DNA from 3 places in the Pseudomonas sp. DSP3-2-3 genome. Region 1 is predicted to be linked to each of the others. Evidence: predicted binding sites of a transcription regulator. Region 1 holds the regulator's gene; each other region holds the start of a gene.

Region 1 (10,011 bases):
TCGCTGATTTCATCGCTGGCCGCTGCCGAAGCAGGGGCAGCAACCGGCGCTGCCGCAGCAGGCGCACTGGCTGACTCGGCTGCCTGAGCCTTGACCGCATTCAGCGAGTCCAGCAGCAGTTCGAATTCGTTGTCGGTAATTTCGTCGGAAGCAGGCGGCGCTTCCTCGATCACTGCCGGAGCGGGCGCAGCGGCTACTTCGTCTGCGGTTGCAGGCTCGGCAAGACGCGCCAGCGCCGCCAGCAATTCCGGCGTGGCGGGTGTGACTTCGGTACGCTCGCGAACTTCGCTGAACATACCGTTGACCGCATCCAGTGCTTCGAGCACCACGTCCATCAATTCGGAGTCGACGCGACGTTCACCCTTGCGCAGGATGTCGAAGACGTTCTCGGCGATGTGGCAGCACTCCACCAGCTCATGGAGCTGGAGGAAGCCGGCGCCGCCTTTTACAGTGTGAAAACCGCGAAAAATTGCATTAAGCAAGTCAGCATCATCAGGTCGGCTTTCCAGCTCGACCAGCTGTTCGGACAATTGCTCCAGAATTTCGCCGGCCTCTACCAGAAAATCCTGAAGGATTTCTTCATCGGCGCCGAAGCTCATTGGGGTGCTCCCTAAAATTAACCGTCAACAGACCTAGAAGCCAAGGCTCGATAGCAGATCGTCTACATCGTCCTGTCCGGACACAACGTCTTCCCGTTTATCGGCATGAATCTGCGGACCTTCACCCTGAGAGAGACCTTTTTGTGGATCTTTTTCTGCGAGGATGGATTCATCGTCATGTTCGATGCCTGCAAAGCGATCGACCTGACTGGCCATGAGCACCAACTTGAGCAGGTTGCTCTCAACTTCAGTGACCAATTGCGTGACGCGCTTGATGACCTGACCGGTAAGGTCCTGGTAATCCTGAGCCAGCAGAATGTCATTGAGGTGGGCAGCGACTTCGTGAGTTTCCCGCTCGCTGCGCGTCAAAAAGCCGTCGACACGTTTGGCCAGCTCACGAAACTCTTCAGCGCCGATTTCCCGACGCATGAAACGTCCCCAGTCCTGGCTCAACGCTTTGGCGTCGTTACTCAAGCCATTCATCAAGGGCGTACTTTGTTCAACCAGATCCATCGTGCGGTTGGCCGCATTTTCGGTAAGCCTGACAACATACGACAAACGCTCGGTAGCATCCGTGATCTGGGACACTTCTTCGGCCTGAGGCATGTTCGGGTCAATCTGGAAATTGACAATCGCGCTGTGCAGCTCGCGGGTGAGCTTGCCGACTTCCTGATACAAGCCGCGATCACGCGTCTGGTTCAGCTCATGGATCAATTGCACGGCTTCGCCGAAACGGCCTTTTTCAAGGCACATCACCAGCTCATGCGCGTGTTTTTTCAGGGTTGACTCAAAGTCGCCCTGAGATGTCTCTTTATGCTCCATAGCGCCCTCGCGGCAAACATCAGCTATTGACGCGCTCGAAGATCTTTTCGATCTTTTCTTTCAGCACTTGGGCCGTAAATGGCTTCACGACATAACCGTTGACGCCAGCCTGGGCCGCTTCGATGATCTGGTCGCGCTTGGCTTCGGCCGTGACCATCAGCACCGGAAGGTGCTTGAGTCGTTCATCGGCGCGCACCTGACGCAACAGGTCGATGCCGGACATGCCTGGCATGTTCCAGTCAGTGACCAGAAAGTCGAAAGCACCGCTCTGCAACATTGGCAGCGCGGTGAGTCCGTCATCGGCTTCGGCCGTGTTGGTGAATCCCAAATCACGCAACAGGTTTTTGATGATCCGCCGCATCGTTGAGAAGTCATCAACGATGAGGATTTTCATGTTCTTGTCCAATTCGACCTCCAAGCAGTCTTTAACGCGTTCAGCACCTGAACGCGCTGTTCAATCAATACCGGCACAGCTCACATCGGCTGTACTAAAACGACGACGGGCTTGGTAAATCAACAGTCAAGAAACCGGGCAGCAGCTCGACTTGCCGCCAGAGAGGTAAACCACCTTCCAACAGCTCGCAGTAGCGCCAATGACCGGTTCCCGCCTTGTCCATCTCCCCACACAACGCTTTGCACAGCCGGCTTACACGCACAGCGCAACCCTACGGATGCGCCATACCTGTCAACGCGCTCGCCACTCTCCCAAACGCCCTCGCAAACGAGCTGCGCACTGGCTGTGTAACTGGCTGACTCGCGACTCGCTGACCCCAAGGACCTCACCGATTTCCTTGAGATTCAGCTCCTCGTCATAGTACAGCGCCAACACCAGTCGCTCGCGCTCTGGCAAATTGGCAATCGCATCTGCTAACGCGGCCTGGAAACGTTCGTCTTCCAGATCCCGCGACGGCTCAAGCGAACCGCTTGCGCCGTCCTCGTGCAGCCCTTCATGTTCGCCGTCCTGCAACAGGTCGTCGAAACTGAACAAGCGGCTGCCCAGGGTATCGTTCAAAATCCCGTAATAATCATCGAGACTCAATTGGAGTTCGGCCGCAACCTCGTGATCTTTAGCGTCACGACCTGTTTTAGCTTCAATTGAGCGAATTGCGTCACTGACCATGCGCGTATTGCGGTGAACCGAACGTGGTGCCCAGTCACCTTTGCGCACTTCATCGAGCATCGCGCCACGAATCCGGATACCCGCATAGGTTTCGAAACTCGCGCCTTTTGTGCAGTCGTATTTGGTCGACACTTCAAGCAGCCCGATCATCCCGGCCTGGATCAAGTCCTCGACCTGGACACTGGCCGGCAAACGCGCCAGCAAGTGATAGGCGATGCGCTTGACCAGCGGCGCATAGCGCTCGATGAGCTCGTACTGAGAGTTCTTGGAGGTCTTGCTATACATCTGATAGCCGCTGGCTGTCATTGGACAGGCCCCGCAAATGTCTGGTGGACAAGTCGCTCGACGAAGAACTCAAGATGACCGCGCGGATTGGCCGGCAGCGGCCAGGTGTCGACTTTCTGCGCGATGGCCTTGAAGGCCAGGGAGCATTTGGAACGCGGGAACGCTTCGTAAACGGCACGCTGCTTCTGCACCGCCTTGCGCACGCACTCGTCGTAAGGCACGGCGCCGACGTATTGCAGGGCAACATCGAGGAAACGGTCGGTCACTTTGGTCAGCTTGGCAAACAGGTTGCGGCCTTCCTGCGGGCTCTGGGCCATGTTGGCCAGGACCCGGAAGCGATTCATGCCGTAGTCGCGGTTGAGCAGCTTGATCAGCGCGTAGGCGTCAGTGATCGAGGTCGGTTCGTCGCACACCACCAGCAAGACTTCCTGGGCGGCCCGCACAAAGCTCACCACCGACTCGCCAATGCCGGCGGCCGTATCGATGACCAGTACGTCAAGGTTATCGCCAATATCGCTGAAAGCCTGAATCAGACCGGCATGCTGCGCCGGCGTCAGATGCACCATGCTCTGCGTGCCGGAAGCGGCTGGCACGATGCGAATCCCGCCCGGCCCTTGAAGCAGTACGTCGCGCAATTCGCAACGGCCTTCAATGACATCGGCAAGGGTGCGCTTGGGCGTAAGCCCCAGCAACACGTCGACATTGGCCAGGCCAAGGTCAGCGTCCAGCAGCATGACGCGCCGGCCAAGCTCGGCCAAGGCCAGCGAGAGGTTCACTGACACGTTAGTCTTACCGACGCCACCTTTGCCGCCGGTCACCGCGATCACCTGTACGGGATGCATGCTGCCCATGTTATTTCATTACCTTGTCTTGCGTAGACCCAAGCCACATTGGGGGCTGCACGTTCGCTGAGGAACAATGCGTGGCAGACCATCGATGCAGGTAAATTCCAGTAGTTCGTTTCACCTAACCCACCCGCTTGCTGGGGTTGTGATACAGGTCGGCAAACATATCCGCCATCGCTTCTTCGCTAGGCTCTTCCTGCATCTGCACATTGACCGCACGAGTCACCAATTGGTGCCGACGCGGAAGGTGTAAATCATCAGGTATTCGCGGTCCGTCAGTCAGGTAGGCAACAGGAAGCTCATGACTGATCGCCAGGCTGAGCACTTCGCCCAGGCTGGCGGTTTCGTCCAGTTTGGTCAGGATGCACCCGGCCAGACCGCAACGTTTGTAACTGTGGTAGGCCGCGGTCAGCACTTGCTTCTGACTGGTCGTTGCCAACACCAGATAATTACGCGCCTTGATGCCACGCCCGGCGAGGCTTTCGAGTTGCATGCGCAGGGCCGGATCGCTGGCTTGCAGACCTGCGGTGTCGATCAACACCACGCGTTTGCGCAGCAGCGGCTCCAGTGCCTGAGCCAGCGACTGGCCTGGATCGACATGCGTCACCGGCACATTGAGGATGCGACCCAAAGTCTTGAGTTGCTCCTGAGCGCCGATGCGAAAACTGTCCATGCTCACCAGAGCGATATTCTGTGCGCCGTACTTCAACACATAGCGCGCTGCCAGTTTGGCGAGTGTGGTGGTTTTACCCATGCCAGCCGGGCCGACCATGGCAATCACGCCACCCTCTTCAAGGGGCTCGATTTCCGGGGTGGCAATCATCCGCGCCAGGTGCGCCAGCAGCATGCGCCAGGCCTGACGAGGCTCTTCAATTTCGCTGACCATCGCCAGCAGATCGCGGGACAGCGGGCCGGACAGACCGATACGTTGCAGGCGACGCCACAGATTGGCCTGCTGCGGACGGCTGCCTTGCAGTTGATTCCAGGCCAGCGAACCCAGCTGGACTTCCAGCAGTTCACGCAGACCATTCAATTCGAAGCGCATGTTTTCGTAAGCGCGCTGGCCGCCAGCCGGTTCGGACGGGGCTGCTTGAGCTTGCACGAATGGACGCGGTGGTTCTTCAAGTGTCGGTTCGATATGCGTGTCGGCAGCGCTGAGCGGCATGCCGGCGAACAACTGACGGTTGACTGACGGGTCACTGTCGCCACGATTGTTCAGTTCAGCCTGAGCGGAAACAATCCGCGACTGGGTTTTGCGCAGTTCGTCTTCAAGCTCGATGTTCGGCACGCGAGGCGCCAGGGCAGACAGCTTGTAATCCAGCGCAGCAGTCAGCTCCACGCCACCGGCAATCCGCCGGTTGCCGATGATGGCCGCTTCTGCGCCCAGCTCATCGCGAACCAGTTTCATGGCTTGACGCATATCGGCGGCGAAAAATCGCTTAACTTGCATGACTCACTACCTCAGCCGTTAGGCCCGACAGTCGCTACGATGGTGACTTGCTTGTTGTCAGGAATTTCCTGATACGCCAACACATGCATGTTCGGCACAGCCAGTCGTCCAAAGCGTGACAACATGGCGCGAACCGGGCCTGCAACCAAAAGAATAACCGGCAAACCCTGCATCTCCTGCCGCTGCGCCGCGTCGATCAACGAACGCTGGAGCTTTTCAGCCATGCTTGGCTCAAGCAGAACGCCTTCTTCCTGACCCTGACCTGCCTTCTGCAAACTATTGAGCAATATCTGTTCCAACCTTGGCTCCAGAGTGATAACTGGCAGCTCCGGCTCAATCCCTACAATGCTTTGCACGATTGCACGGCTTAATCCGACGCGTACTGCCGCGACTAACGCGGCGGTATCTTGACTCCGCATGGCATTGTTCGCGATGGCCTCGGCGATGCTGCGAATGTCGCGAACAGGCACTTGTTCGGCCAAAAGCGACTGCAGGACCTTGAGCAACGCCGACAGCGAAAGAATCCCCGGAACCAGCTCTTCAGCCAGTTTTGGCGAGCTTTTAGCCAGTAATTGCATCAATTGCTGGACTTCTTCATGCCCAATCAGCTCATGAGAGTGTTTATAAAGAATCTGGTTAAGGTGCGTTGCCACTACCGTACTGGCATCCACCACGGTGTAACCCAGGGACTGCGCCTGACTGCGCTGACTGATTTCGATCCAGACCGCTTCCAGACCAAACGCCGGGTCCTTGGCGGTAATGCCATTGAGGGTGCCGAACACCTGACCGGGGTTGATCGCCAATTCCCGGTCCGGGTAAATCTCGGCTTCGGCCAGGGTCACGCCCATGAGTGTCAAACGATAGGCACTGGGCGCCAGATCCAGGTTGTCACGGATATGCACAGTGGGCATGAGAAAGCCTAGCTCCTGAGAGAGCTTCTTGCGCACGCCCTTGATGCGCGCCAGCAACTGACCACCCTGATTGCGATCCACCAGCGGAATCAGGCGGTAGCCCACTTCCAGGCCGATCATGTCGATGGGGGTCACGTCATCCCAGCCCAGCTCCTTGGAATCCTGAACCCGGGTTGGCGACGGCAGCATTTCCTGCTGGCGCTTGACCTCTTCCAACGCCTGGACCTTGACCACGTTCTGCTTTTTCCACAGCAAGTAAGCGACACCGCCCGCCACCAGCCCGAGGCTGATGAAGGAAAAGTGCGGCATGCCCGGGACCAGGCCCATGACAATCATGATCCCGGCAGAAACCGCCAGCGCCTTGTGGGAAGTAAACATCTGCCGATTGATGAGCTTGCCCATTTCTTCCGAACCGGAAGCACGGGTCACCATGATCGCCGCAGCGGTGGACAGCAGCAGTGATGGCAATTGCGCCACCAAACCGTCACCGATGGTCAACAGGGTGTAGATCTTGCCCGCATCGGCAAACGTCATGTTGTGCTGCAGCATGCCGACCAGAATGCCGCCAATGAGGTTGATAAACAGAATCAACAGACCGGCGATGGCGTCACCGCGAACAAATTTCGAGGCACCGTCCATGGAGCCGTAGAACTCGGCTTCCTGGGCAACTTCGAGACGGCGACGCTTGGCTTCAGGCTGATCGATCAGCCCAGCGTTCAAGTCGGCATCGATTGCCATCTGCTTGCCGGGCATGGCGTCCAGGGTGAAACGCGCGCTGACCTCGGAAATCCGCCCGGCACCCTTGGTGATTACCACAAAGTTGATGATCATCAGGATCGCGAAAACCACGATACCGACCACGTAGTTACCGCCGATAACCACCTCACCGAAGGCCTGGATCACCTTGCCGGCTGCGGCGTGACCATCCTGACCGTGGAGCATGACCACGCGCGTCGAGGCAACGTTGAGCGCCAGGCGCAGCAGCGTCGCCACCAGCAGAATGGTGGGGAATACCGAGAAATCCAGAGGGCGCAAGGCGTAGACGCAGACCAGCAGGACCACAATCGACAGCGCGATGTTGAAGGTGAAAAACACGTCCAGCAGGAACGGCGGCATTGGCAACATCATCATTGCCATCATGACCAACAGCAACAACGGCACACCTAACTGGCCCCGACCGAGACCCGCGAGATTACTGCGTGCGCTACTGATTAATTGAGAGCGATCCACCGATTCTTCACCTGCACTAAACCAAAACTTTGACGCCGAAGGCGACCTGAATTGACCTATTGCAAGAAGCTTTCCAACAGTGGACAAAGGGCCATTATTTGGGGAATTGGCTGTAGGACGTGGCGTCGGCTATTGCGACTCAACCTGTCGTAACGAAACCGAGGCTTCGGCTTTTGATTTTCGCTTTTCCGTGCCGCGATCTGGTAGACACCGCCAAACGCGCGTCGGCGCGTACCCACACCACGGCACCGGAGTCGAAGGAACCCCTGCGAAGCAGGGGCCGGACGTCAGCGCAGAATGGTTTCCCCCCTTTGCCGAAACAAAGGGGGTCGACCGTCAGGGCGAAACCGGACTAAGCCGCACCGCAAATGCTGTTGGCGCAGCGCCATTCAAGGTGCGTCAGCTTTAGTCGGAGATTGAGGCGTGCGCCAAATCGATTCGCGGGCAAGCCTCGCCAACGGATCTACGCAACATTCACGATAGGACGTACAGCCGCTGTATTTGTGTCTACTGGAATGCCGTCTTCCCGGATAAATCCGGTCCCACACAATCAGCGCGATCCAGTGGGACCGGCTTTAGCCGGGAAGGCGTCGGTTCAGACAATACATCTGCGGCGCCTGGCGGTTGCCCCCAGACATAGAATCTCCAACGGAATCTGGATAAATTCGCCCCTACGGCTGTGCGCAACGCAATCAGGAATCACGCTGCAAATCCGGCGGAATGGAGATATCCCCCAACGGATCGGGCCGTTTGCCGCGACCCGAATGGAATTGGCGAATCTGATAGACATACGCCAGCACCTGAGCCACCGCCAGATACAGCCCGGCCGGGATCTCCTGGTCCAGCTCAGTGCTGTAATAGATCGAGCGCGCCAACCCTGGCGATTCGAGAATCAGAATCTGATGGTGGGCGCCGATTTCGCGGATTTTCAAGGCGATGAAATCCGTACCCTTGGCCACCAGCATCGGCGCGCCGCCCTGCTCCGGATCGTATTTGAGGGCGACGGCGAAGTGGGTCGGGTTGGTGATGATCACATCCGCAGTGGGGATCGACTCCATCATGCGACGCTGGGACATGTCACGCTGCAACTGGCGTATGCGCTGCTTGACCTCCGGCCGCCCTTCCGCATCCTTATGCTCGTCGCGGATTTCCTGCTTGGTCATCAACAGCTTCTTGTGCGCTTCCCAGATCTGATACGGCACGTCGATGGCGGCAATGATCATCAGACCGCAGGCCATCCACAGCGTGCTCCAGCCAACCACCTGCAAGCTGTGGATAATCGCCATTTCCAGAGGTTCGTGAGCGATGGAGATCAGGTCGGCCTTATCCTTGTCCAGCACCACCAGGGCGACGACCAGAACAATCAGAAACTTGCCGAAACTCTTGAGCAACTCGATCAGCGCCGAGGCCGACACCATGCGCTTGAGGCCCGAGGCCGGGTTCATGCGGCTGAACTTGGGGGCCATGGTCTTGGCCGAGAATAGCCAGCCACCCAGGGAAATCGGGGCAATGAGGGAGGCGAGCATCAGCGCCACCAAAAATGGCAGCATGGCGACCAGCGCCAGCTTGCCGGAGCTCAGGAGCATCCTGGCCATGTAGCTTTGATCCATGAGCATTTCGCGACTGATGATGAAGTTGGAGCGCATCAACTCCATCATCATTTGCGCTATATCGCTACCGAAGGACAACAACCCGCCGGCACCGACCAGCATGATCACCAGAGTGTTGAGCTCCTTGGATCGAGCAATCTGTCCATCTTTTCGGGCCTCCGACTTCTTTTTTTCCGTGGGGTCTTCTGTCTTGTCCTGACCATTCTCGTCCTCGGCCATCAGCGCGCCCTCACCATATCGCGGAACGTTCGCAACGCATCAGCCACCAGCGGTTGGTACTGATTGAGAATGTCGCCCAGGCTTATCCACAAAATGCCCATACCCAACACCAGCGTCAGGGGAAAACCGATAGAGAAGATGTTCAGTTGCGGCGCGGCGCGCGTCATCACGCCAAAGGCAATGTTGACCACCAGCAGCGCAGTGATCGCCGGCAACACCAACGTCAGCGCGGCACCCATCACCCAGCCGAGGCTGTTGGCAAGCGCCCAGAAGTTGGACACGAGCAGCCCGCTGCCAACCGGCATCGTGGTGAAACTTTCAACCAGCGTTTCCAGGACTACCAGATGGCCGTTCATGCCCAGGAACAGCAGGGTGACCAGCATGGTGAAGAACTGCCCGATCACCGCGGCGGAGACGCCGTTGGTGGGGTCGATCATGGAAGCAAAGCCCATGCCCATCTGCGTCGAGATGATCTGCCCGGCAATCACGAATGCCTGAAAGAACAACTGCAGAAACAACCCCAGCCCGGCACCGATGATGATTTGCTCGCCGATGAGCAACAGCGCACTGAGGTCCAGCGCGTTGACCTGCGGCATGGGCGGCAACACGGGGGCGATCACCACGGTAATGGCCAGCGCGAAGTACAGGCGAATGCGCCTGGGCACCAGCGTCGTGCCGAAAATCGGCATGGTCATCAACAACGAGGTAATGCGAAACATCGGCAGCATGAAGCTGGCGACCCAGGTGCCGATTTGCCCGTCGGTCAGTGCAAGGACAGCATCCACAAGCGCTAGCCGATCACGGTTGGAATGCTGGTGTAGAGCGCCAGGATGTATTCCATGAACACCTTGAGCAACCACGGACCGGCAACAATCAGGGTAATCAGCATCACGATCAGACGCGGGAGAAAGCTCAAGGTC
Region 2 (10,011 bases), on a different contig from region 1:
CGATAAGGACGACCGTTCTGATCGGCGTAACCGATGCGCAGCTGCTGGCCGTCTTCCAGACGAACCCGACCCGAACCCTGGATTTGCAGGAATTGCAGGTCCATCGGATCGGTCAGCCAGGCAACCACGGGCGCATTGAGGCCCTGACTGGTGATGGTCGCTGCGTCGTCATATGGCTTGAGCACCCGACCTTCGAGCCTGCCGCGCAAGCGCTTGCCCTTGAGTTCCGGATAGATGCTGTCCAGGTTCACCACAATCAGATCGTCGGGCACGCCGTACACCGGCACCGGGGTTTGTGGCGTCTGGGTCAGGCTGCCGGGATAGACCGGCTCGTAGTAACCGGTGATCAAACCGTCGGTGCTGCCCGCAGCGGAACGCAGGACGTAAACCTGCAACTGGGCTTGCAGGAACGTGCGGATTTGCGCGCCGCTCGGCGTCGCCGCAAGCGTGCTGGCCGCCGCACACGTCGCGCCCCAGACCGCATCGGCCTTGAGTCGCACACACGCGCTGCGCCATGAGGCGAAACCGGCCTGCAAATCACTGTCGGTAACGGCTGGCAACACATCCCAACCGGCCTGGGTATAGGTGGTGTGGGGCGGTGCGGGTATCGGCGGGGTGGGCGTTGGCGTTTTTTCGCTGTTGTCGCAAGCGGTGAGGAACACCGCCAGTGCAGCCCAGGCCAGGCCGTTACGCCAGGGTGTGAAGAAAGGTGTCATGTGCAGTGCGGCTCCCGTGGAGCGACTTTTGGCCAGCAAGGGTACTCAATGCACGATCAATGCAAAAGCGTTGATCTCCAGCCGCGCCATAACAAGGCAATGACGCCCCGGCGATGTGCAGCGGTCGGGGGTTTCAGGGGCAAGTGGCATTCCGGCGAGCAACGCAAGCGCCCCGCTATTCCCGGCGATCACGCCGCAGAAAGCCCGGATTGACGCTATGGAAAACTGAATTGGCCCGCGTATTGCTTTGTGTAATTTACACAACTGTGAAAGTTACACATGACCATGCCAGCGACCAGCCCCGACATAGCGCCCGTTTTACCGACCGATGAAACCTCGGCATCCGCGCACCGAATCAACTCGATCATCGATCTGTGGTTGGGCGAACAACTGCGTCAGCGGCGCAAGGCGCTGGACAAACCCCTGCGTCAGGTGGCGCTGGCATCGGGCATTTCCGTGAGCCTGTTGAGCCAGATCGAACGCGGCTTGCGCTCCATTTCCCTGCGCACCCTGAGCGCCCTGGCGCAGGAACTGGATATCCCGCTGGAAACCCTGATCCGCAACTCGCAGCCCCGCGACAACGAAACCGCCGGGGCCGTGGTGCGCGCCGGGTTTCACACGGGCATCGACCTGGCCGACAAGGGCATCCAGAAAGTCAACCTGACCCCGCCCGCCGCTCGGGGCAACGTGCAGATGTACCGCGCAGTGATTGCGCCGGGTGGCTCGACCGGCAACGAGCTGTTTTTCACCCACACCGGGGAACAGGTCGGTTACGTGGTTCAGGGCCAGCTGGAGCTGTGCATTCATGACCAGCTGTTGCGGCTCAACACCGGCGACAGTTTTTGCTACGACGGCAGCACGCCACGCCGCTGGCGCAATCCGGGCACCACCGAAACCATCGTCATGTGGAGCGTCACGCACATCAGCAAATAGGCGACGGCAGAACCGAGATTCCCTCGGAACACACCTACTTCACTTGAGGAACGCATATGAAAAATCCATTGGCACTCGCCACATTGTTCTGCGCGCTGACCCTGACGTTCACCACTGCGGCCCAGGCTGCAACGCTCAAGGTCGCCTCTACACCGACAGGCAGTCCCTTTACCTTTCTGGACACCAAGACCAACAGCGTCGAAGGCGTGATGGTCGACATCATCAAGGCGGTTTCCACCAAGGCGGGGTTTGAGGTGCAGATCGAGCCGATGCCGTTTGCGTCGCTGATCGGTTCCCTGACCTCCAAGCGCGTGGATCTGATCTCCGCCGCGATGTTCATCACCCCGGTTCGGGAAAAAGTCGTGGACTTTTCCAGCCCGGTCTACAGCTACGGCGAAGGCGTGGTGGTGCCCAACAGCGACACCACCGCCTACACCAGTTTTGAAGAAATGAAAGGCAAACGGGTCGGCGCGCAAGTGGGCACGGCCTTCGTCGAGCCGCTGCAAAAGAGCGGGCTGTTCAGCGAAGTCAAACTCTACGAAACCACCGCCGACCTGATGCGTGACGCCAACTCCGGGCGTATCGACATCGGCGTACTGGACTACCCGATTGCGGCCTACGCGATCAATCAGAAGCACTTCCCCAACCTGCGCCTGGTGACCACTTACAAGGCCACCATGCCCAACAACATCGGCATCGCCGGCCGCAAGGGCGACACCGAACTGATGGGCAAGATCAACGCCGCACTGGCCGAACTCAAGGCTGACGGCAGCATCGACGCCATCCTCAAGAAGTGGGGTCTGTAAGCACGCTCCGCAGTGTCCGGCGCGCTGCCTTGCGTAGCGTGCCGAGCGCGTTCCCTGCACCTGACCCGAGTAGTCGATCATGTCCGAGTTCCTGACCCAATCCTGGCAATTTCTGCCCATTCTTCTCCAGGGCGCGTGGCTGACCATCCAGGTGACCATCGGCTCGCTGCTGCTGTCCACCGTGCTGGGCCTGGTCTGGGCGGCCATGCGCGTATCGGGTGTGCCGGTCCTGGCCTGGATCAGCTCCGCGATCATCAACCTGCTGCGCGGCATTCCGATCATCGTGCTGCTGTTCTACATCTACTTCGTGATGCCCGATTTCGGCATCACCATGAGCGCCCTGCAAGCGGGGATTATCGGTCTGGGCATCGCGTATTCGGCGTATCAGGCCGAGAACTTTCGCGCCGGTATCGAAGCGGTCGACCGCGGCCAGCTTGAAGCCGCGCAGTCCATGGGCATGGGCTGGTGGCTGATGATGCGCCGCGCCGTGCTGCCCCAGGCGGTGAAAATTGTCCTGCCGCCCTACGGCAACACGATGATCATGATGCTCAAGGATTCGTCCCAGGCCTCGACCATCACCGTCGCCGAGCTGGCGTTGCAAGGCAAGCTGATCGCCACCTCGACCTTCCAGAACGCCACGGTGTTTACCCTGGTCGCGCTGCTTTATCTGATCATGTGCGTGCCGCTCATTCTGCTGGTGCGTCACTTCGAAAAACGGGGGAGCAAATGATCGAGATTCGTGCGCTGCGCAAATCCTACGGCGACCTGCAAGTCATCAAGGGCATCGACGCCTCGGTGGCCAAGGGTGAAGTGATCTGCATCGTCGGCCCGTCGGGCTCAGGCAAATCCACCATTCTGCGTTGCATCAACGGCCTGGAAAGCTACGAAGGCGGCTTGATCGAAATCGACGGCATCAAGGTCGACCGCAAGGCGCCGACCATCAAGGCGATCCGCACCGAAGTGGCCATGGTGTTCCAGCGCTTCAATCTGTTCCCCCATCGCTCGGTGCTGGAGAACGTGATCGAAGGGCCGATCTACGTCAAAAAGGAAGACCGCAAGCAGGCCACCGAACACGCCATGGAGTTGCTCTACAGCGTTGGCCTGGCGGAAAAAGCCGAAGCCTTCCCCGCGCAGTTGTCCGGCGGCCAGCAACAGCGCATCGCCATTGCCCGCGCCCTGGCGATGCGGCCCAAGGCGATTCTGTTCGATGAGCCCACTTCGGCACTCGACCCGGAACTGGTGGGCGACGTGCTGGACGTGATGCGCCGCCTGGCCGAAAGCGGCATGACCATGGTGGTGGTCACCCACGAAATGCAATTTGCCCGGGAAGTCGCTGACCGAGTGATTTTCATCGATCAGGGCGTGGTGGTCGAGCAAGGTCCGTCCGCCGACGTCCTGAACAATCCGCAACACCTTCGCACTCAGGATTTCCTGCGGCGCGTCCTTCATCCGATGTAAGCGCGAGGTTCGCTGCAATGACCCGTACATACTTTCCCTTGGCCCCTTCGCTGTGGGCTGCCACGGCAGTCGCCGCACCACCGGCCGAGCCGTTGGCGCAGGACATGCAGGCCGACGTGGTGATCGTCGGTGCCGGATTCTGTGGCTTGAGCACCGCGCTGCATCTGGCCGAACAAGGGGTTCGGGTGGTGGTGCTCGAAGCGCAGGAAGTTGGCTTCGGCGGCTCCGGTCGCAACGGCGGCCAGGTGATTCCCGGCCTGAAATATGACCCCAGCGAATTGATCGCCAAGTTGGGCGCGGACAAAGCCCAACCCTTGATCGACTTCGCCGCCGGCACCGTGGACGCAGTGTTCAACCTGATCGACAAACATCAGATGGACGTGCCCCGCGTGCGCAACGGCTGGATTCAAGGCTCGCACACGCCCGCTGCCCTGAAGCTGGCGGAACGCCGCGTGCGTGACTGGAATGCCCAGGGCGTCGCCGCGCAGTTTCTTGATCGTGACGAAACCGCGCGGCTGCTCGGCACCGACAAATATCACGGCGGCTGGCTCGACCCACGCGGCGGCGGCATTCAGCCGTTGAGCTATGCCCGGGGTCTGGCCCGCGCCGCGTTGGCCGCAGGGGTGCAGATTTACACCCGCTCGCCGGTCACCGAACTCAAGAACAGCGGCGGCAAATGGCAGGTCAAGACCGCGCAAGGCTGTCAGGTTTCCGCAGAACGCGTGGTGTTGTGCACCAACGGCTACACCGACAATCTCTGGCCGTCGCTGAGCAAAACCATCATCGATGCCAACTCGTTTCAGATCGCCACCGAGCCACTGCCCGAAGCGGTGCGCCGCACGATTCTGCCCGAAGGCCATGTGTCCTCGGACGCGCGCAACCTGTTGCTGTATTACCGCATCGATCACACCGGGCGGTTGATGCTGGGCGGACGCGGCACCTTTCAGGATCCTGACCCGTCGCGCAAAGATCACTGGTCGCATCTGGAAAGCGCGGTACACAAGCTGTTCCCGCAAACCGCAGGCATCCCGATTGCCTACCGCTGGTGTGGACGCGTGGCGATTACCCGGGATTATTTCCCGCACATCCACGAACCGGCGCCGGGTTTGCTCATCGACATCGGATGCCAGGGACGCGGCGTCGGCCTGCAAACCCGCATGGGGCAGGCGCTGGCCAGTTACGTGCACAGCGGCGATCGCAGCGTGTTGCCGGTCGCGCCAACGGACATCAAGGCGTTCCCGCTGTATGGCCTGCGGCGCGCTTACGTCGCGGCGGCAATTGCCTGGTACAAGATGACCGATGGAGGGCTTTGATCGGGGGGTTTGATCAAGGTTGCGTTGGATCCTGCAGCGCCAACGGACAGCCTGCTAAAAAATTCTGAATCAGCGTTAACGCGCCGCAAATGTGCTGTTCGCAAAATACGAACACGAGAATGCACCCGACGCCTAATGGATAAAGGTCTCGGGCCGATAGGCCTGCAACCATCGCGGTGCTCACCGCAAAATTGACAACAATAAAAGGCCTTCACCATGTTGCTGAGACGTCTGAAAGTCGGTCCCCGTGCGGCACTGGGATTTTCCGCTGTCGCACTGCTTGTGATCATCCTCGGGCTATTTGCCCAGAGTCAGATGCAGACTATTCGCAATGGCACCCTGGAGGTGCTGGACGACACCCTGCCGAGCTTTGTCGCGCTAGGTTCGATCAGCGACAAGATGCTGCGCTTGCGGATCATCTCCTTTCGGATCCTGGTAGATCGCGAAGAAAGCCAATTGCGCGGCAGCATCAGCCGCGGCGATGAGCTGATCGGTGAGCTTGGCAAGGCGCTGGACAGCTATTCCAGGCTGATCAACAGCGACGAGGAAAAAGCCCAGTTCGTGTTGTTCCAGCAGGTGCTCGCCGACTATGTGCGCATTCATAAGCAACTGGTGGAAAAATCCGGCACAGGCGATCTCGAAGGTGTGCGCGCGCTGCTGGGCGGCGACTACACCAAGTACTCGGTCAAGCTCGGCGCGCAACTCAACGAACTCATCAAGCTCAACACCCAGGCCGCACAATCGTTTGCGACGCTTTCACAGAGCCAGTACGAACGCTCCAATATCGGGGTGATGCTGTCGATGGCATTGGCTGTCGCCTTGACCATCCTGCTCGCCACCCTGTTCACCCGCAGCATCGTGGCGCCCCTGCGCGAAGCCGTGCAGGCGGCTGAAGCGATAGCGGGCGGCGACCTGTCGCGCCCCATCCAGGTCGTAGGTAACGATGAACCGGCCCGCTTGCTCGACGCGTTGCGCAGCATGCAGCAGAGCCTGAAAAACACCATTCTGCATATTGTCGACTCCTCGAACCAGTTGGCCTCCGCCGCCGAAGAGCTCAATGCGGTGACCGAGAATGCGGGCAAGGTATTGCAGCAGCAGAATCATGAAATAGAACAGGCCGCGACGGCCGTCAACGAAATGACCGCGGCAGTGGACGAGGTTGCCAGCAATGCCACCGCGACTTCCGTGGCCTCGCGAACCGCTGACCAAAGCGCCAGCAATGGCCGCGACCAAGTGGACCAGACCATTGCCGCGATTCATCAAGTAGCACAAAACGCCGGCACCACCGTCAGCCAGGTCACGCAACTGGCCGAGCGCGTGCATGGCATCAGTTCGGTGCTGGACGTGATCCGTTCCATTGCCGAACAGACCAACCTGCTGGCGCTCAACGCCGCCATCGAAGCGGCGCGGGCAGGCGATGCCGGGCGTGGCTTCGCGGTGGTGGCAGACGAGGTCCGCGCCCTGGCCCATCGCACCCAGCAGTCGACCCACGAAATCGAACAGATGATCGTCGGCACCCGCAAGGACACCGAGCAGACCATGGTGGCAATGAACACCAGCAACCAGCGGGTCCAGGAAACTTTGGAGATCGCCAGCGCTGCGGGCCAGGCGCTGCAACAGATTACCGAGGCGTTCAGCCAGATCACCGAGCGCAACCTGGTCATCGCCAGTGCCTCGGAAGAACAGGCCCAGGTTGCCCGCGAGGTGGACCGCAACCTGGTCAATATTCGCGACCTCGCCATGCAGACCTCCACAGGCGCTCACCAGACCAATGTCGCCAGCCAGGAACTGGCACGGCTGGCAGTGGACCTGAGCGCACTGGTCACGCGCTTCAAGCTGGCCTGATCGCCGCTACTCGACACTGGCAGGCCCGGAGCCTGCCAGTGCACTCGCCTCCCGCAACGGGTTATTTCAACTGATTGAGTACCCACAAAATATCGGCATAAGGCAGGGAAACTGAATGTATCTCATCCGAATGCACGCTAGTCTTATAGACACTCAAATGGATGCGCAAACAAAGCCCGCGTTATCAAAGCGCGGGCTTTTGTACGGTATGGGAGAGGACTTGTCTCCGATAAGGCAAGCCCCGGATTGCACATGGAGGGCTGAGGCATTCCGGGGCGCAACGTAGCCTGTCTTGATCAGGAAACGCTCGCGCGGACCTCAAGCCAACACTAACGTGCGTCGTATACGCAGATATTTTTCACCAACCACCCGTCAGTTTCATCAAAGCCTGCCGATAATATTCACACGCATTGGGGGACCAAGGAGCAGACGCAGTATGCAGACCTACATCGACAACCTCACAGAGCAAGGTGTATGTCTCTTTGGGGAAATTCTGGACGTGAGTCAGACTCAGGCGCTGTATCAGCAAATGATCTCGACGCGGGACTTCGGTCCGGGCTTGTTCATGGAGGAGGCTGAATATCTCGCTCAAGAAAACCACTTCAACGCCAATCCGACCAAAACGTTCAACTTCCTCAATGCGTTTGAACCGCAACTGCAATTTATTGAGCAAGACCCGATCCTGACAGGGGTTCTCGGCAAAGTGCTGGGTGATGACTATGAGGTGGTGATAAAGAAAGCAGTTTGCGGTGTACCCGATGCCTGGCTCCCTGAATGGGTGCGAGCAAGGATTCACGACGTCAACGTGGCGAACCTGGGGCCTTATATCCGCAAGCCGTTTCGCGACATTACTTACTTTCGTGGCATCGACTTTCACCAAGACATCATCGATTGGCCACAAGGTCGCGTCGAACTGGACCCGTCGTCATTTCTGACGCTCTATGTGTATCTGCATGAAGTGACCGAGCGTGACTCCCCTCTGCACTTGCTGCCCGGCTCGCATCGTTTGGGCGCGACGTTGTTTCCCCATCGGTTGGAATGCCTGGGGGATGACCGTTGGACGTATGAGGATGATCACGGTCAGCAGATCGAGTGCAGGGATCACACCCTGGTAGGCGGCGCAGGTTATGTGGGCCTTTGGCATAACTGTGCGTTGCACGGTACCCGTCCGCTGGATGATGAATCCGATCGTTTTCGATTGTCATTGCGCTACTTGATAGGCAAGTCCAACGACCATAAAGGTTCGACGGCTATCAACAAGATAAACGACACCCTTCAGGGTGAACTCAGGCCGATCAGGACCCGCCGGGACCTGGATGCCAACGGCGTTGCCCAAATAAAAGGCAATATCATCAATAACGCCTAAGCGTGTGCCGGACAACAGGCTAGCCATGGATGCAGTTGGGTGACTCACGCAGTGCCATCACTGATAATTTGAAAAACGTAGCACGAGGCGGGTATGCGGATGTGGTTCAGGCAAAAAGTACGGGTCTTGATTTTTGGCACCGGCGCCGGCGGTATCAATTACTACAAGAGCTCCCGTGGTAACCACAAGGTCATTGGCTTTCTGGACAACAATCAGCAGAAACAAGGCCAGTCACTGTTTGGCAAGACCATCTATGCCCCCGAACAACTTGCACACCTGTCCTACGATAAAATAATCATTGCCAGTGATTATTACCGCGAAATCAGCGATCAGCTCATCGGAAAGTTGGCCATCAGTGAAAACAAGATCAGTGTCTATTTTGCCACTCAGATATCTCGTTCAAAGCTTCAGCGCTTGAGGAAAAGCGCGGAGCTCCTTGGCTATGAGCGCATTTGCCGTAACCCCGGATGGGTTTCCGATTGGCTATATCGTTTTATGATGGGCGTCACATCAAGTCGTGTCCAACGCATGCAAGTGCGTTGGCTGGATGATATGAGTGTTAACAAAGTGCACATTTTTCGCCCGTCCATGGAAAGCCAGGTCCAAGGGCCACGGTACTTGAACCAGCACGTGACGCCCACCGATATTACTTTGCCGGAAGTGGCGCTCTATCATTTTCGCCATGGGCAGATTTACTCTGTTTCCCGCTCGGTCATCCTGCCAGATGAGCAAATAGTCATTGAGCGCGTCACCACTTCCGGGTCAGCTGAAGCTGACTACAGCTGTGCTCACTTACTCCATCATGGCCAAAACCTGGCGCTGGTCCGCACAAGCCAACCCGAACACATTGAAAAAGGGATATTGATTTCGGGCTGCAACGAGCTTAATTATTACCACTGGGTATTGGAGATACTCTCGCAACTGCAGTTTATCGAAGAGCTGCCTGGCCAATACGCCGACTATCCCATTCTAATATCCATGTCCAGCCAGAAGATCCTCTCGATTAAAACCTTGATCGAGAGTTTTGGCATCCAAAGACCCTTTATTTATCTTTCCAGTCTTACAGCTTATAAAGTCGACGATCTGCTGCTGATCTGCGCACCCAACAACCTCATCCCCAATATAAAGGGCACGGCCTGGAACGTAGCTGAAAACAGTTTTGCGCGTCACGAATCCATCATGTTTCTCCGGGAAAAGGCCTTGGCATTGAGCCGACGCACAACCCGGAATGCGCTACCCAAGCGGGTGTTTCTGGCCAGAAAAGGCTTTCTGAGAAATTATAATCAGGTGGAAATAATGGCGCAGTGTGAGGCTCATGATTTCGTCAGTGTTTACATGGAAGATCATGATGTCAGTCAACAGATAGCTATCATGGCGAATGCTGAAATAATCGTTGGCCCGACAGGTGCCGCCTGGACCAACATTATATTTGCTTCAGCAGGGGTGAAGGCATTGTGCTGGATGGCACAAGAGTGGGGGGCGTTATCCTGTTATTCGAACCTGGCGGCCATTGTTGGCGTAGAGATGGACTACATTCCCTATCAAGCCGGGACCTCTGACTCCAGAGAGCTCTA
Region 3 (10,011 bases), on a different contig from region 1:
CGGGGCACCTTCGGGTGCGCCGGGTTTGCTTGGTTCCCGGTCGACTAACCCGCGCTCAGCCGCCACCCGTCGTTTAGTCGCGATGAGTGATGGCTCAACAAACCAAGGAGTCACTATGCTCAGTTCCAAATCGCATCCAACCGAATACCCAGCCCCACAGACCAAGCCTTTCGAAATCGGCATGAGTCTGCTCACCACAAAGCCAGGCGTAAGAGTCGAAGACGCCCTGATAACCGCCTCGGAATACCTCACCTGCGCGGCCGCCACCGCTTATGAATCAGCGGATAACAGCACCAAGGAATTTGGGGCGCTCGCGCGGTCTGTGATGCATCAGATTGAGGCGGCGCGGGTGTTGGTGGAAGCGGCGGTTGCCGGGTTGGAAGCGGGAAGTAAAACGTCGTAAATTCACGTTTCCTGCGGCGGCTCGAAGGGCTGCCTCGTTGGAGCGAGGCTTGCCCGCGATTGGTTTTTTCGGCCGCGAATGCGTTGTTTGATCTGACGCTTTCGCGGGCGAGCCTTGCTCCAACGGGTTACGCGCATTTCGAGCGCCTAAAATTCGAGGCAGCCTATGACCACCTCAAATCTCCCCGAAATCTACAAATCCTACATCGCCTGCCTGAACGCCAAAAACTGGCCCGCTTTAGGCAACTTCGTGCACGAGGACGCGTATCACAACGACCGGCCGTTCGGGCTTTCGGGTTATCGGGAGATGCTGGAGAACGACTTTCGGCAGATCCCGGATTTGCAGTTCAACATTGTGTTGCTGGTCGCTGACGCCGACCATATTGCTGCTCGCCTAGGTTTCGATTGCAGCCCGAAGGGTGAGTTCCTTGGGCTGGCGGTGAACGGGAAGCGGGTGCGTTTTACCGAGAATGTCTTTTATCAGTTCCGCGACGGGAAGATTGCGCGGGTCTGGTCGGTGGTCGATAAAGCGGCTATCGAGGCTCAGCTGTAGAGCTTCGACAGCGGGCGGTCAATCCAGCAGATAGCGGGAGATGTGCTTGGAGATTTCGACTATCGAGGTTCTGCCGGTGAATTCGAATTTCACTTTGCCCAGGGACGAGAAGTAGATTTCCAGTTCGGAGTCGAGGTCGAAGGTTCCGGAGGTTTCAATGGAGTAGGCGACGATGTTTTTGTAGGGCAGCGAGGTGAAGTCTTTTTTGCTGCCGGTGATGCCCTGCACGTTGACCGAGATGATGCGTTTGTTGGTGAACACCACGCCGTCGCGCATGGATTTGTAGGCGTCGATGACTTCTTCGTCTTCCAGCAGCAGCGATTGCACGCGCTCGGCGTATTCGCTGTTTTGTTTGAGTTTGAAAAAGCCCTTGTTGTTGAAATCCAGCATTGGTCCATCCTCGCTTATGAAAATCCTGCGCCGAGCATACCCATCAAGGCGCGCCGAATACCATCGTCCAGTAAACCCCGGCATGGCTGCGCGAGTTGGTGCCGTATGCCGCGCCGACCTGGGTGAACATCGGGTTCATGAGATTCGCGCAGTGGCCGGGACTGGCGAGCCAGCCTTGCATTGCGGTGGTTGCCGAGCCTTGGCCGCTGGCGATGTTTTCGCCGACTTGGCGACCGCCGTAACCAGCGGCTCGGGCGCGGTCTTCGGGCAAGTCGCCGTTGGGATCGATGTGGGCGAAGTAGCTTTCATTGGCCATGGCCAGGCTGTGTTGTTGCGCGGCGGTTGCCAATGCAGCGTTCCACGCCAGCGGGCGGGCGGCGGCGTAAGGTTTGCGGCCGCACATGCGCGGTTGAGCGCGGGCGGCGTTGACTTGGGCGAGCAAGGTTTTGCCGGCGGTTTGTTTGTCTTCCAGGCGACCATCGAGCAGCGGTTTGGCCAGCACCACGCGCCACTCGTTCGCTGCGCGGGTGATGCCGATGTCGGCGAAATCGGTGTCGAGCAACGCCGCGCAATAGCGGCGCTGGAGCATATCGAAAGCGGCGTCCGCATCAGGCGCGCCGACCAGACGGATGGTGCGCACCGACACCGCTCGATAGCCGGACGCCTTGAGTGTCTCGCGCAGATCGCCGCCGAAGCCGATGGGCAGTGCGAGTTTCGACTTCAGCGCCAACGGCGACAAGGCGCGGGGTGTGCTGCTGGTGCAGCGCGAGGGTTGGGCGCGGTAGTCGTTGATGGCTTGGGCGAGCAACCCTTCTCCACTGGCTTGGGCTGAGCCGGTGAATAGCGCGAGCAGGGGAATCAGGCAGAGCAGGATATAAGAACGAGCGGTTGGGCGCATGGGGCGGCAGCTCTGATGGGACGGCGAGGAAGGTGATTCTTGAGCGGGTGAATTATGGCGGGTGTATGACTGCGGGTTTTGGCACAAGTTGCACGACGGGCGGGGGATTGCTGGGGGGCAGCGCATCCTGGTCATGCCACTTCCCGGTGGGAGAGGACTTGTCCTCGATGGCTCTAAATTCAGCACTGCATGTGGGTCAGGCGGATTCGGGTTGTCTGGGCTGGCGATCGAGGACAAGTCCTCTCCCACAAAAGCCAGGCATTCCGGCCAGGAAATCTCCAACAGTTTTTTGTGCTGGCGCTGCAACGCAAATCGCCCCCGAACATTGCTGTTCGGGGGCGATTCGGTCAGGGGTTTAGTGGATCAGACGACCTTACGCTGCGGCGCGCCGTGGACCATGGTGTAGGCGTAGTCGACGCCCATGCCGTATGCACCGCTGTGTTCCAGGACCAGTTCCATGACCGCGTCGTAGGTTTCTTTGTGCGCCCAGTCGCGTTGGTATTCGAGCAGCACTTGTTGCCAGGTAACCGGTACTGCGCCAGCCTGAATCATGCGCTGCACGGACATGTCGTGGGCTTCTTTGGTGGTGCCGCCGGAGGCGTCGGTGACGATGTACACCTCGTAGCCTTCTTCCATGGCTTCCAGGGCCGGGAAGGTCAGGCAGACTTCGGTCCACAGCGCGGCGATGATCAGTTTTTTGCGGCCGGTGGCTTTGACCGCTTCGACCAGTTTCTTGTCTTCCCAGGAGTTCATGGAAGTACGTTCGATGGGCTGTTGATCCGGGAACACGCCGAGCAGTTCTGGCCAGATGTAGCCGCTGAAGCTTTTGGTTTCGACCGAGGTCAGGATGGTCGGCACGTTGAACAGTTTGGCGGCCTTGGCCAGGCCCACGGTGTTGTTCTTCAAGGTCTGGCGGTCAATCGACTGGACGCCGAAAGCCATTTGCGGCTGGTGGTCGATGAGGATCAGGGCGGAGTTGGTTGGGTTGAGCAGTTCGCGGATCGACATGGTTTTATTCCCTTTAAACATTAGATTGAGTAGCTGAGTCCGGTTGCCGCGCTTCAGCGTTTGGCTGTGTTCTGCGGCGTTGGAACAAAGATAATGCCAGCGCCTAATCGAGACAATTACCCAAAATACGGATTCATTGTTTCCATTTTAGGGACATTGCTTTTGCCCGGATTGAGGACGTGAGAAATCGAGAAGCTGGGCGGCTATCAGCCAGGCAGTTCTCCCGTTCATCATTCCGGCTGGAGAACTGCCGCGACAGGCCGATAGGACTTTGCCGAGTGCCGGATAACCCCGGCACAAAAGTCGGGTGCAAAATTGATAACGCCAAGGCGCTACCTATACTCCCCCCACTGTTGGCCGGACCTCGCTGCCAGCGCGGCTCTTGAAGTACTTCTTACGGATGTTGAAGATGGCCAAGCATGTGACCCAAACCGAGCAAACCTTTCCTGCCGAACAACGTTTGATTTCAGCGACAGATACAAGCGGCAAAATCACCTATTGCAACGATGAGTTCGCGAGAATCAGTGGTTATTCCCAGGCAGAAATCATCGGTAGCCCACACAATCTGGTTCGCCATCCTGACATGCCCAAAGATGTTTTCGGCGTGATGTGGGGCTATTTGAAGGCGGGCAAAAGCTGGATGGGCATCGTCAAGAATCGCTGCAAGAACGGCGATTTCTACTGGGTCAGCGCGTACGTGACGCCGATTCTGGAGAACGGTCGGCTGATCGGTTATGAGTCCGTGCGGGTCAAGCCGACGCGCGAGGAAATCGCCCGTGCCGAAGCTTTGTATGCGCGTTTGCGTGAAGGCAAAAGCGCAGTCACCGGCGCCCGTCATCTGGGTGTGTTTGCCAGCATCGTCGCGGTGCCAGTCGTTGCCGCAGTCATCGCCCTCGCCGTGAATAACTTCTTCCCCGGCATCGTCGCTCAAGTGGTCATCGCCGGGTTGTTTGTGGCGCTGGGCGCGTGGGCTTATATGCGCGGCGAACGGCAGCTGACCAGCATCATCAACAGCGCGCCGAATGCATTTACCGATCCGGTGAGCGCGCTGACTTACAGCGATGCCTACGGTTCCCAGGCTCGCGTGGAAATGATTTTGCTCAGCGAGGACGCGCGCCTCAAAACCGCGTTGACCCGCCTGAGCGATCTGGCCAATCAGGTTTCCGAAGCGGCGGGGCATTCCACTCAGCTCTCCTCGCAAACCGAGCGCGCCCTGCTGGAGCAACGTGCCGAGACGGACATGACCGCAGCGGCCATGACTGAAATGGCCGCCTCGATCAACGAAGTTGCCAGGCATGTGCAGCACACCGCATCCGAAGCCAGCACGGCCAATGAGCTTGCCGAGCAAGGCAACCGAGTGGCGGGCACTTCCCGCGAAGCGATTCAGCGTCTGGCGGGCACGGTCACCAATATCAGCAGCGCCGTCGATAACCTGGCCAATGAAACCCAGCAGATCATGTCGGCGGCCGGGGTTATTCAAGCGATTGCCGATCAGACCAACCTGCTCGCGCTCAACGCCGCCATCGAAGCGGCTCGGGCAGGTGAACAAGGCCGTGGCTTTGCGGTGGTTGCCGATGAAGTCCGCGCGTTGGCGGGCAAGACGCGTGAGTCGACCCAGCAGATCCAGGCGGTTATCGCGTCCTTGAAAAAGGGTGCCGACGACGCGGTCAGCATTGCGCAGTTGGGGATCAGCGAGGCTGACAAAGGTGTTGCCCAGGTCATCGAGGCGCAGGATGCGTTGCAAGGTATTCGCGAAGTGATCGGCCGGATCAGCAGCATGGGCCATCAAATGGCGACGGCTTCGGAAGAACAGGCGCACGTGGCCGAGGACATCTCCCGGCAGATCAATAACGTGGCCGAGACCTTCGAACGATCCGCCAACAACGCCAGCGCCGCCGTATCGCGCGGCGCTGAGCTTGAAGCGGCGTCACGCGGGCTGCGTGCGCTGGTTGAGCGGTTTAACCGCTAAGGCAAGAGGCCGCCCGTTGGAGCGAGGCTTGCCCGCGAATCAGGCGCCTCGGTGGACCAGACAGACCGCGCCATCGTTCTTCGCGGGCAAGCCTCGCTCCCACAGACGCATCATGGCAACAGAATCACCTTCTCCCCCGCGCCCTGGTTGACCTGGGCGTAGCGTGCCAGGCCTTCGCTGAGCGGTGATTCAAGCAGGCCGGTGGGCAGCGGCAAGCTGCCTTCGTCGAAGAATCGGCCGAACTGGTCGAGCATCTTCGCGCAGGCCTGGCAGTCGTACAGCAACGAGTTGATGCCGACCACCGAGCCGCCTTTGCGATACAACGCCAGGGCGGGCAATTGCACGTGGCCATCTACCGGCGCGGCGATGATGGCGATGCGGCCGAACGGCGCCAACGCAGTCACCGCGGCGGGCAGCCAGAAACCGGTGGTGTCGAAGATGACGTCGGCGCCGCCCTGGTAAATCGCGCTGACTTGTCCGGCCAGTTCTTCAGCCTTGTCCAGAAAAATGGCGTCGAAGCCCTGATCCTGCAGCGTCTTGAGTTGTTCCGGGCGACGTACCGCGCCGAGGACCTGGGCGCCAAGAATCTTGCCCAGCGCCAGGGCGGCACTGCCGACCGCGCCATTGGCACCGATCACCAGCAAACGCGTATCGGCACCGACCAGGCTGCGCTGCAACGCGTCCCATGCGGTGGTGTAAGGCACGCCAAGGCTGGCGGCCTGGCTGAAGCTCAAATGCGTGGGTTTGATCGCTACGCCCTTGGCCGGCAAGGTGAGAAATTCAGCGTGGGATCCGTCACGAAAGAAGCCCGGCTCTTTGCCAGTGCCCCAGACTTCCTGGCCGAGCAGCGCCTGCGGGCCTTCCACCACGACCCCGGCAAAATCCCGCCCCGGCACGCGTGGCAGCGTGGTGTAGGGAAAACGACCCAGCACGTTTTTGACGTCGCTGGGATTCAGGCCCGCGGCTTTCACCTGGATCACCACTTCATCCGGACCAGGGATCGGCTTGGGCAGTTCGACGTATTGCAGCGCGGCGAGGTCGCCGGTTCGGGAAAATTGCAGTGCTTTCATGGAAGGCCTCTGGTGAAGTTTATTCGGCGCGATTCGAAATCAGGACACCCAGCTGGCAAACAATTGCTTGCCCATGGGCCATATTTTTTCGCCCAGCAACATGCCGGTCAGACCGACCAACGCCACGGCGGGCGGCGCAGGCGAACGGAAATCAAGGGCGCCGTAGAGCAGGCCGACGGCGATGCCAATAACGATGGAAATGAGATAGCTCATGGTGAACTCCGGGCAAACTTGGAATGCGCAAAGTTTACGAGCGGCAGGGAAAAGCTATCGGCCAAGGACTTCGGAATATCGGCCAAATCCCGGTAGGAGCCAACTTGTTGGCGAGGTGTGTGACAGGACGCTTCGCGAGCAAGCTCGCCCCCACACAGGTTCGCTCCTAAGTGGGCGTTTGTGCAGGGTATTTCGACGGCGCCACACCCAGCTCCCGACGGAACATGTCGCTGAAGCTGCTGGGCGAGTAGCCCAGTGAGCGGGCGATGGTGCTGACGGGCACGCCCTGAATGATTTCCGCCACGGCGGTGGCCAGTTGCACTTGTCGACGCCACTCGGCAAAGCCCATGCCCAGTGCGCTTTGAAACAGGCGCGCCAGGGTGCGAACGCTGGCCCCGGCGTTTTCCGCATGCTGCTCGAACGCAATCGCCAGCGACGGCTCGCTCATGACCGCCTGACACAGGTTCATCAGACGGCGGTCGGATTGATCGGGCATGGGGATTTTCAGAATCGATCGTTTGGCGCGCTTGAGTTCCAGCAGCGCCAGTCCGACCAACGCGTCGTAATACTCCGACGCCTGTTCGTGATCCTGAGCGACAAGGCCGAGGATCAATTCGCGCAACAAACGGCCGACTTCGAAAACCTGCACCGTGCTTTCGAGGGTTTCGGCAATGGCCGGACGCAGGTAGATATTGCGCATTTCCAGGTCGGTCACAACGCGAATGCCATGCACCACACCGGGCGGCAACCACACCGCCCGTTGCGGTGGAACGACCAACGCTTCCAACGGCGTTTCGACCCACATCACGCCGGACGTGGCGTACAGCACCTGACCCCAGACGTGCTCATGCGGCTCGATGTAGCGCCCACGCGGATAGGTACGCGCCAGCGGTTGCACGGGCACGGCAATATCAGAAAGATCGGGAGGCGTCGCGAGGGCCATGGGTAATCAGGTCGGGTGCCGGGATGGCACATGGTAGCGCAGGCCAGCACCCATTGTGGGAGACTCTATGTTTGGGGGCAACCCACAGATGCCGCAGATGTAGTGTCTGCACCGACGCCTTCCCGGATAAATCTGGTCCCACGAGATGACCGCATTTCACTTGTGGGAGCGAGCTTGCTCGCGAAAAGTCCTTCGCGGGCAAGCCTCCAACTATCAGAACACGTTGATCGGGTAATCCACGAAGATCCGCGTTTCGTTGCCTTCGCTGTTGTAGTTGCTGGCGTTGTCGGACACACGCAGGAACGAGTTGCGCAAACGCACCGACAAGTCTTTCGCCGGGCCGCTCTGCACCACGTAGGTCAGTTGGCTGAAGATTTCGCGTTCTTCGCCGCTGCCGCGGTTGGTGCCGTCATCGATGTTGTCGCCGCGCACGTAAGCCACTTTATAGCTCAGGCCCGGAGTGACCACGGTCGACAGGTTCACGCCGTAACCCGCCTGCCAGGAACGCTCGTCCTTGCCGTTGAAGTCGGACCAGTACGAATTCGCCAGGTAGATCGTGTTGCCACCATCACCGTAGCCGCCGGCATTGCGATAACCGCCGTAGTTGTAGCCGGTATCGCCGGTGCTGCGCTGGTGGGCGATGGTAAACGAGTGGATGCCCACTGCCCAGGTCGCCGCCAGGCTCCAGATCTTGTTGTCGCGCTCGCCGCTGTCGGCGATTTCCTTGTCCAGCTCGGTCTTGTAGCCGTTGAAGTCGAACGTCAGCGACTGGTCAGGCTGCAGGGCAAATACGTAGTTCAGGTTCAGGTACTGCTTTTTCAGCGTGTCTTCGTCGTCGGAGGCGTAGAACGCAGCGCTGAACGCGTCGGTGAATTTGTAGCTGGCACCGTAGACGTTGATGCTTTTCAGATCGCCACTGTCGCGACCTTCGGCACTTTTACGCGTCTGTTGGGTGAAGCGACCCACGTTGACCACCAGGCCATCGATCTCTTTGGAAGTGATCAGCGTGCCGGTGTAGCTTTCCGGCAGCAGGCGCGAGTTGTCGTAGCTCAGCACCGGGAACTCTGGCATCTGGTCGCCGTACTTGATCACGGTGTTGGAGACACGTGCTTTTACTGCGCCGCCAAAACGCGACAGGTCATCCGCCGCTGCGCCACTGTCGCCCTGCTTGAAGAAGTCGATACCGCCCGCGCCGCTGCGACCCTTGCCGCCATCCAGACGCAAACCGTACAACGCGAACGCATCGACGCCCACGCCGACCGTGCCCTGGGTGAAACCCGAGGCGAAGTTGGCGGTGAAGCCCTGGCCCCATTCGGCCTTGTCTTCGCGGCCATTCTTGTAATCGCGATTGATGTACGCGTTGCGCAGGAACAGGTTGAGGCTGCTGTCCTCAACAAACCCCTTCGAGTCGGCCTGGCCGTCAGCCATGACCTGTCCAGCACTGATCAGACCCAGTGTGAGCAAGCTGATACGTGTAGTGAGCATCGGTAATTCCCTTTCTGCGGATTGATCACGCGCCGTGGCGACGACTTGTTCAGTCGTTTGGCCTTCCGAAAAAACAGGTTTCGAAAGGCCGGCGCAATCATCGCAGTGGACTACTGATGCATGGCATTAGGCCACGGGCGGAGGACGCAAATCCTAGACGCAGGTTTAAAAGGTGTCAATTTGCTTGTAACACCTTTGAAACATCCAACCGCTCTAGAACGAGCTGTTGGAGTCTCGATGCACGTTGATCAACGCTTCCAGTTCCGCCTCTTCCAGCAACCCGGCCGGGTAACGCTGAAGAAGCATTTTGCGTACATCCGGTCGTTGAGGTGTTCGAATATTGGTCGTCCTTAACCAATCCGCCATTACCTGACGAGCCTCGCTACTAGCAGACAAACCGCGAGCATGGTGCTCTAGAGCTGCGTTCATAGGGACAACCTCTGTAAGTCGTGAGGAGCTAAATGTACGGGTGCTATATGACAGACGAGAGACGCGGGAAACGATTAAACACTTCGTTACAGATCTATCCAAAAGCATAGACCAGCAAACCGCGACCCATAAAAAACCCATCGAGTGATGGGTTAATGAGAGCAAGATCGGGACCAACTGTGTGTCCGGACGGAAATATCGTCCTACAATTCAGACCCGATGCGGGGCGGGTTGCTGCTGGGTCAGGCAGTGAATATTGCCGCCGCCGAGCAGTAACTCGCGGCCTGGAACCATCACCACTTCATGCTCGGGGAACAGCGTTTGCAGGATTTTTCGCGCCGTTTCGTCCAGTGGATCGTCGAAGCTGGGGGCGATAATCCCGCCATTCACGATCAGGAAATTCACATAGGAACCGGCCAGACGCACCGAAGGGTTGCGCTCCTGACTGCCATGCACCTGATCAACGCCTGCGCATTCTTCATGGGTGGCGAACAATGGGCCCGGAATCGGCATCTTGTGCACGATGAATGACCGACCCTTGGCGTCCCGATTGTTTTCCAAAATACTCAACGCCGCGTGGCAGCGCGAATAGTTGGGGTCTTCGGGATCATCTGTCCAGGCCAGTAGCACTTCGCCGGGGCGCACGTAGCA

Evidence for each region. The regulator FliA, encoded in region 1, starts transcription of late flagellar genes. The targets are predictions, from matches to a motif close to CTAAAGTTTNNNNNNNNNNNGCCGNTAA.
Region 2: a site for FliA is predicted at 5,359-5,386, ahead of ACP7E4_RS17940 (methyl-accepting chemotaxis protein). Genes of this name have one in related genera too.
Region 3: a site for FliA is predicted at 3,491-3,518, ahead of ACP7E4_RS26050 (methyl-accepting chemotaxis protein). Genes of this name have one in related genera too.

The regions. Positions count from the first base shown of each region.
Region 1 is NZ_JAFCXH010000006.1:201,462-211,472, forward strand. It holds gene ACP7E4_RS09835 (chemotaxis protein CheA) at 1-599, opposite strand, end outside; gene ACP7E4_RS09840 (protein phosphatase CheZ) at 633-1,421, opposite strand; gene ACP7E4_RS09845 (chemotaxis response regulator CheY) at 1,441-1,815, opposite strand; gene fliA (RNA polymerase sigma factor FliA) at 2,107-2,847, opposite strand; gene fleN (flagellar synthesis regulator FleN) at 2,844-3,677, opposite strand; gene flhF (flagellar biosynthesis protein FlhF) at 3,793-5,121, opposite strand; gene flhA (flagellar biosynthesis protein FlhA) at 5,133-7,262, opposite strand; gene flhB (flagellar biosynthesis protein FlhB) at 7,955-9,091, opposite strand; gene fliR (flagellar biosynthetic protein FliR) at 9,091-9,819, opposite strand; gene ACP7E4_RS09880 (flagellar biosynthetic protein FliQ) at 9,882-10,011, opposite strand, start outside.
Region 2 is NZ_JAFCXH010000015.1:25,017-35,027, reverse strand. It holds gene mltA (murein transglycosylase A) at 1-716, opposite strand, end outside; gene ACP7E4_RS17965 (helix-turn-helix domain-containing protein) at 996-1,649, shown strand; gene ACP7E4_RS17960 (ABC transporter substrate-binding protein) at 1,706-2,455, shown strand; gene ACP7E4_RS17955 (amino acid ABC transporter permease) at 2,535-3,185, shown strand; gene ACP7E4_RS17950 (amino acid ABC transporter ATP-binding protein) at 3,182-3,913, shown strand; gene ACP7E4_RS17945 (NAD(P)/FAD-dependent oxidoreductase) at 3,931-5,226, shown strand; gene ACP7E4_RS17940 (methyl-accepting chemotaxis protein) at 5,443-7,071, shown strand; gene ACP7E4_RS17935 (phytanoyl-CoA dioxygenase family protein) at 7,508-8,437, shown strand; gene ACP7E4_RS17930 (glycosyltransferase family 61 protein) at 8,531-10,011, shown strand, end outside.
Region 3 is NZ_JAFCXH010000032.1:45,287-55,297, reverse strand. It holds gene ACP7E4_RS26075 (hypothetical protein) at 116-403, shown strand; gene ACP7E4_RS26070 (ester cyclase) at 569-955, shown strand; gene ACP7E4_RS26065 (PH domain-containing protein) at 974-1,345, opposite strand; gene ACP7E4_RS26060 (CAP domain-containing protein) at 1,389-2,243, opposite strand; gene ACP7E4_RS26055 (hydrolase) at 2,607-3,251, opposite strand; gene ACP7E4_RS26050 (methyl-accepting chemotaxis protein) at 3,655-5,220, shown strand; gene ACP7E4_RS26045 (quinone oxidoreductase family protein) at 5,331-6,290, opposite strand; gene ACP7E4_RS26040 (DUF1427 family protein) at 6,330-6,503, opposite strand; gene ACP7E4_RS26035 (AraC family transcriptional regulator) at 6,670-7,446, opposite strand; gene ACP7E4_RS26030 (OprD family porin) at 7,660-8,931, opposite strand; gene aguA (agmatine deiminase) at 9,571-10,011, opposite strand, start outside.